DNA from 3 places in the Streptomyces sp. L2 genome. Region 3 is predicted to be linked to each of the others. Evidence: riboswitches for the same ligand, from Rfam matches in the RefSeq annotation. Region 3 holds a riboswitch; each other region holds the start of a gene.

Region 1 (2,262 bases), 4.0 Mb from region 3:
CGCCCCGTGCGGGGGGCTACTTCAGTACGAGCGACGTCCACGACTTGACCCACTGGTCGCGGTTGGCGGCGATCTTGGCGGGCGGCATGGTCTCGGGGTGCTTCGCGGCCGGACCGTACTTGGTGAAGTCGGCCGGGACCTGGGCGCCCTTCACCACCGGGTAGACGAACATGTTCAGCGGCATGTCCTGCTGGAACTCCTTGGTGAGCAGGAAGTCGATGAACGCCTTGCCGCCCTGGGTGTTCTTGGCGTTGCTGAGCAGCCCCGCGAACTCGATCTGCCGGAAGCAGGTGCCGGTGGCGACGCCGGTGGGGGCGGTGCTGGGCCGCTTCTTGGCGTAGATCACCTCGGCGGGCGGGGAGGAGGCGTACGACACGACCAGCGGCCGGTCACCGCCGGCCTTCTTGCCGCCGGAGGAGCCGGAGAACTCCTGGTCGTAGGCCTGCTCCCAGCCGTCGACGACCTTGACGCCGTTGGCCTTGAGCTTCTTCCAGTAGTCCTGCCAGCCCTGGTCGCCGAACTGGGCGGCGCTGCCGAGCAGGAAGCCGAGGCCGGGCGAGGAGGTGGCGGCGTTCTCGGTGACGAGGAGGTTCTTGTACGCGGGCTTGGCCAGGTCGGCGAAGGTCTGCGGCGGGGCCAGCTTGTGCTTGCTGAAGTAGGCCTTGTCGTAGTTGACGCAGATGTCGCCGTAGTCGATGGGGGTGACCCGGTGCTTGTCGGCGTCGAGCTGGTAGGCGGAGCCGACGGTGCCGAGGCCCTTGGCGGTGTACGGCTGGAACAGGCCGTTGTCGAGGGCGCGGGAGAGCAGGGTGTTGTCGACGCCGAAGAAGACGTCGCCCTGCGGGTTGTCCTTGGTCAGGATGGCCTTGTTGACGGCCTGGCCGGCGTCGCCGTCCTTCAGGACGCGGACCTTGTACCCGGACTGCTTCTCGAAGTCCTTGAGCACGTTCTTGGAGACGGCCCACGAGTCGTGGCTGACGAGCGTGACGGTCTTGGAGTCGGCGGCCGACGCCTTGTCGTCGGAGCCGCAGCCGGTCAGCGCGGACAGGCTGATCAGGCCGAGGCCGGCCGCCGCGGCCACGAGGGTCTTGTGGTGCACTGGATGTCCTCCTGGGGTTGGCCAGGAAGAGACGCGGCCCCGCCCGGGCTCCGTGAGGGGCCCGGGCGGGGCGCAACAGCTTGAGTGATGACCGAACTTCCTACCCAGAATGACCTGGGCAAGGTTCAGAGGGTCTGCGGCCCTGTCCGCCGCACTCTCAGCGCTGTGGCGCTCCCCTGTCGGAATATGCAGATGTATGAGACGGCCGGATTGCCGTGGCCGGATCACTCTGGCCGGTTTGTCATGGCCAGATTATCGCTCGGTCGCGGCGAGCTGGCCACAGGCCCCGTCGATCTCCTGTCCCCGGGTGTCCCGGATCGTCACCGGCACACCATGGGCGGCGATCGCCTCGACGAACGCCTTCTCGTCCTCCGGCCGGGACGCGGTCCACTTCGAGCCCGGCGTCGGGTTCAGCGGGATCAGGTTGACGTGCACCGGTTTGCCCCGGAGCAGCCGGCCGAGCCGGTCACCCCGCCAGGCCTGGTCGTTGATGTCCCGGATGAGGGCGTACTCGATGGACAGCCGGCGCCCGGACTTCTCGACGTACTCGAAACCGGCGTCCAGCACCTCGCGCACCTTCCACCGGGTGTTCACCGGCACGAGGGTGTCGCGCAGCTCGTCGTCGGGGGCGTGCAGGGAGATCGCGAGCCGGCACTTCAGGCCCTCGTCGGCGAACCGGTGGATGGCCGGGACCAGGCCGACGGTCGACACGGTGATCCCGCGCTGGGACAGCCCGAGCCCGTCCGGTGCGGGGTCGGTGAGCGCCCGGATCGCGCCCACGACGCGCTTGTAGTTGGCGAGCGGCTCGCCCATGCCCATGAAGACGATGTTGGACAGCCGCGCCGGTCCGCCGGGCACGTCACCGTCGCGGAGCGCCCGCATGCCGTCCACGATCTGGTGGACGATCTCCGCGGTGGACAGGTTCCGGTCCAGACCGGCCTGGCCGGTGGCGCAGAACGGGCAGTTCATCCCGCAGCCCGCCTGCGAGCTGATGCACATCGTCACCCGGTCCGGGTAGCGCATCAGCACCGACTCCACGAGCGTGCCGTCGAACAGCCGCCACAGCGTCTTGCGCGTCGTCCCCTCGTCGGTGGACAGATGCCGTACGACGGTCATCAGCTCCGGGAACAGCGCCTCGCGCAGCCGCTCCCGGGAGCCGGCCG
Region 2 (2,262 bases), 2.0 Mb from region 3:
GTGGACCGTCATGTAGTCCACGCCCTGCTCGGCCTGCTCGATGACCGTGTCCTTGTAGATCTCCCAGGTCAGCTCCTCGGCGCGACCGTCGACCTTCTCCAGCGCCTGGTAGAGCGGCACGGTACCGATCGGCACGGGGGAGTTGCGCAGCACCCATTCACGGGTGGTGTGGATGTTACGCCCGGTGGAGAGGTCCATGACGGTGTCGGCGCCCCAGCGGGTCGCCCAGGTCATCTTCTCCACCTCCTCCTCGATGGACGAGGTGACGGCGGAGTTGCCGATGTTGGCGTTGACCTTCACCAGGAACCGCTTGCCGATGATCATCGGCTCGATCTCCGGGTGGTTGACGTTGGCCGGCAGCACGGCCCGGCCCGCCGCGATCTCCTCCCGGACCACCTCGGGAGCGACGTTCTCCCGGATGGCCACGTACTCCATCTCGGGCGTGATCTCACCGCGGCGCGCATACGCGAGCTGGGTGACCGCCGTGCCGTTCCGGCCCCGCCGGGGCTGCCGCGGGCGTCCGGGGAAGACGGCGTCGAGGTTGCGCAGACCGCCGCGCGGCGCGGTGTGCTTGATCCCGTCGTCCTCGGGGCGGACGGGACGGCCGGCGTACTCCTCGGTGTCGCCGCGCCCGATGATCCAGTTCTCCCGCAGCGGCGGCAGGCCCCTGCGGACATCGGTGTCGAGGAGAGGATCGGTGTACGGGCCGGACGTGTCGTACAGCGTGACCGACTGCCCGTTCGTGAGGTGCACCTGGCGGACCGGCACGCGCAGGTCGGGGCGTGAACCCTCGACGTACGCCTTGTGCCAGCCGATGGACTTCCCGGCCTCCTGGGACTTCTCGTCCTGAGCGGAGGCAGGCGTGCGTGCGTCCTTGTTGGTCATGAGACCTACTCCCTACGCCGGCATTACCCGGTAACAGGTTCGGCGGTCGACGCAGCGGCTTCCGTCGGTCGGTGTTTCCCGTGAAACGTCGGTCGTTCCACGTGAAACATCGCCTGTACGGAGGTCAGCGCCCTCTCAGCCCGGTGCTCCGAGCTCCCGCGTGTGCAAAGGTGCCCCCACGCTAGCGTCATTTCGGGCGCGGTGAACAGGGGGCCCCCAGCGTTCTTGCGATGATCGGTCGGTGACGACGATGGAGCAGTCCCCGCCACCGCCCCCGGAACCGCCTCGCGGCGGCCACGCGGCGCAGCACGACGGACACGGCCACGCGCACGGTCACAGCCACAGCCACAGCCACGGCCCCGCTGCTCCCGTCTCGGCACATCTGCGCAGGGTCATCGCGGCGATCCTGATCCCGTTCACCGCGGCGGTCGTGGTCGGCCTGGTGGTGCTCTGGCCGGGCGGCGCCCCGCCGCACGAGCGCACCGGCGTCGGCTTCGACCGCCAGACGCAGCAGGCCACGGTCGCCAAAGTGGCCGAGGTCAGCTGTGCGTCGGTGAACGCCTCCGGCGGCGGCACGCCGACCGGTGACAACCCCGCCACCGGTGGCGACTCGGCGTCTCAGCACGCGAAGGGAACCTGCAAGAAGGCGACGGTCCGCGTCGACAGCGGCAAGGACAAAGGCCGCACGTTCACCGAGATCGTGCAGCCGGACCAGCCACGCCAACTGCACCAGGGCCAGAAGGTCGTCGTCGCCTACGAGCCCTCGGCACCGAAGGACCTGCAGTACTCGGTCACGGACGTCGACCGCAAGTTCCCCATGACGCTGCTGGCCGGGGTCTTCGCCCTGGCCGTCGTGGTGGTGGGCCGGATGCGGGGCGTCATGGCGCTGGTCGCGCTGGCCGTGAGCTTCCTCGTGCTGACCCTGTTCATCCTGCCCGCGATCCTGCAGGGCTCGAACCCCCTGCTCGTGGCGGTCATCGGGTCGAGCGCCATCATGCTGATCGCCCTCTACATGTGCCACGGCTTGTCGGCGCGTACGTCGGTCGCGGTGCTCGGCACCCTGGTCTCCCTCACGCTGATCGGTGTGCTCGGCTCCCTCTTCATCGGCTGGGCCGCGCTCACCGGCAACACGGACGACAACACGGGCCTCATCCACGGCCTGTACCCGTCGATCGACATGAGCGGCCTGCTGCTGGCCGGCGTCATCATCGGCTCGCTCGGCGTCCTGGACGACGTGACGGTGACCCAGACCTCGGCCGTCTGGGAGTTGCACGAGGCCAATCCCTCGCTGGGCCGGCGCGGTCTGTACCGGGCGGCCATCCGCATCGGGCGCGACCACATCGCGTCGGTGGTCAACACCCTCGTCCTCGCCTACGC
Region 3 (2,262 bases):
CGGTCGGCCGTGGTGTGGTGGCCCGCGTACTGGACGAAGCGGCCGAACTGCTCGGACCAGAAATAGGGCACCGGGTCGTAGGCCGCGGGGGTGAGGCCGATGATGTTCGCCGCGACCGTGCGCGGGCCCTGGAGTGCGTTGTCCCAGTGGTGGACGAGGAGCCGCTCGCCGTACCGGCCCGACGGGAAGGAGGCGCAGTCGCCGACCGCGTACACATCGGGCACGGAGGTGCGCAGGTGGTCGTCGGCGACGACCTCCCCGTGCGCGCCCAGCTCGACGCCGGAACCGGCCAGCCAGGCGGTGGCGGGCCGGGCGCCGATGCCGACGACGACGGCGCCCGCGGGCAGCCGGGAGCCGTCGGCGAGCACGACCTCACCGGGTTCCACGCGCGCCACGCGCGCGTGGGTGCGCAGTTCGGCGCCGGCGTCGGCGTACCAGGCGGCCATCGGGGCGGCGACCTCGGCGGGCAGCACGCCCGCGAGGGGGCGGTCGGCGGCCTCGACGACGGTGACCGCGCACCCGGCCTGGCGGGCGGCGGTGGCGAACTCGGCGCCGATCCATCCGGCGCCGACGACCACGATGTCGTGCTGCCGGGCGAGCACCGGCCGCAGCCGTTCGGCGTCGTCGAGGGTGCGCAGCAGGTGCACGCCGGGCACGCCCTCGGCGCCCGGCAGCAGGATCGGTGCGGCACCGGTGGCGAGGACCAGGTCGTCGTACGGCACCGGACCGGCCTCGGTGTCCAGCTCGTGATCGGCGGGGCGGAAGCCGAGCACCTCGCAGCCGAGCCGGAGGCCGACGTCGAGCGCCGCGAAGTCGACGTCGAAGGCGGACCCCTCGGCCTTGCCGAGCAGCACGGCCTTGGACAGCGGCGGCCGGTCGTACGGCTGGTGCGGCTCGGCGCCGACGACCGTGACGGTGCCGGTGAAGCCCTGTTCCCGCAGCGCGACCGCGGTCTGCACCCCGGCCATCCCGGCGCCCACGACGACCACGCGCCGCCCCGGCGAACCGCCCTCTTCCCGTGTCTGCTCAGTCACCCGATCACCATAAACAACTGACAGGCCGTCAGTCACCGGGGGCCGCCCGGGGAGGGCTAGGGTCTGTCCGGCGGATCAGGTCGCAGGAAATCGGCCGGGCCTCATCAGCACCGGTGAGCGGGGCTTGGCGCGTGCAGCTGCAAGGCGGAGGAGGGCGCCGACGCGGAGCGTCGGCAACCGACGACAACGCCGCAGATGCGCGTGCCAAGCCCCGCGTCTGCGGCATGATCCGCCGGACAGGCCCTAGCCCGGCGTGATCCGGAGCGGAGGCGCTAGGGTGGCCCCCGTACACGCACTCGCGGGAGCCCGGACGCACCGGGCTGAGAGGGAGGCTGGCGGCCTCCGACCGTACGAACCTGATCCGGGTCATGCCGGCGAAGGGAGGGGCTGGACGCCCATGTCGTCACGTACGTCCGACGTCCTCGTCATCGGGGGCGGGATCATCGGCCTGGTCACGGCCTGGCGGGCCGCGCAACGCGGGCTCACCACGGCCGTGGCGGACCCCGAGCCGGGAGGCGGGGCCGCGCGCGTCGCGGCCGGGATGCTGGCCGCGGTCACCGAACTGCACTACGGCGAGGAGACCCTGCTCGCCCTGAACCTGGAGTCCGCCCGGCGCTATCCCGGCTTCGCCGCCGAGCTGACCGAGCTGACCGGGCACGACCTGGGGCACCGCCGCTGCGGCACCCTCGCCGTCGCCCTCGACGCCGACGACCGCGCCCACCTGCGCGAACTGCACGCCCTGCAGCAGCGCTCCGGGCTGGACTCGGTGTGGCTGTCGGGCCGGGAGTGCCGGCGCCTGGAGCCGATGCTCGCACCCGGGGTGCGCGGCGGGCTGCGGGTCGACGGCGACCACCAGGTCGATCCGCGGCGGCTGGCCACGGCCCTGGTCGCGGCCTGCGAGAAGGCCGGGGTCGTGTTCCACCGCGTGTGGGCCGAGCGGCTGGACCTCGCCGGCGGGCGGGCCGTCGGCGTCACCACCGCGGACGGCACCGCGCTGCGCGCCGGACAGGTGGTGCTCGCGGCCGGCAGCCTCAGCGGGCGGCTCCCCGGCGTCCCCGACGACGTGCTGCCGCCGGTGCGGCCCGTGAAGGGGCAGGTGCTGCGCCTGACCGTGCCACCGCGGTTCGCGCCCTTCCTGAGCCGTACCGTCCGGGCCGTGGTGCGCGGCAGCCACGTCTACCTGGTGCCCCGGGAGAACGGCGAACTGGTCGTCGGCGCCACCAGCGAG

What was found. Region 3 has a riboswitch for thiamine pyrophosphate ahead of thiO (glycine oxidase ThiO). Riboswitches for the same ligand answer to the same signal wherever they lie in the genome.
Region 1: linked by a shared signal. The riboswitch ahead of DBP14_RS07755 (thiamine ABC transporter substrate-binding protein) and the one ahead of thiO (glycine oxidase ThiO) in region 3 are both predicted to bind thiamine pyrophosphate.
Region 2: linked by a shared signal. The riboswitch ahead of thiC (phosphomethylpyrimidine synthase ThiC) and the one ahead of thiO (glycine oxidase ThiO) in region 3 are both predicted to bind thiamine pyrophosphate.

Annotation. Positions count from the first base shown of each region.
Region 1 is NZ_QBDT01000001.1:1,889,551-1,891,812, forward strand. Features, by position in the region: gene DBP14_RS07755 (thiamine ABC transporter substrate-binding protein) at 17-1,099, opposite strand; TPP riboswitch at 1,179-1,287, opposite strand; gene rlmN (23S rRNA (adenine(2503)-C(2))-methyltransferase RlmN) at 1,352-2,262, opposite strand, start outside.
Region 2 is NZ_QBDT01000001.1:3,877,527-3,879,788, reverse strand. Features, by position in the region: gene thiC (phosphomethylpyrimidine synthase ThiC) at 1-885, opposite strand, end outside; TPP riboswitch at 878-1,055, opposite strand; gene DBP14_RS17105 (YibE/F family protein) at 1,136-2,262, shown strand, end outside.
Region 3 is NZ_QBDT01000001.1:5,911,220-5,913,481, reverse strand. Features, by position in the region: gene DBP14_RS26415 (FAD-dependent oxidoreductase) at 1-1,034, opposite strand, end outside; TPP riboswitch at 1,323-1,434, shown strand; gene thiO (glycine oxidase ThiO) at 1,432-2,262, shown strand, end outside.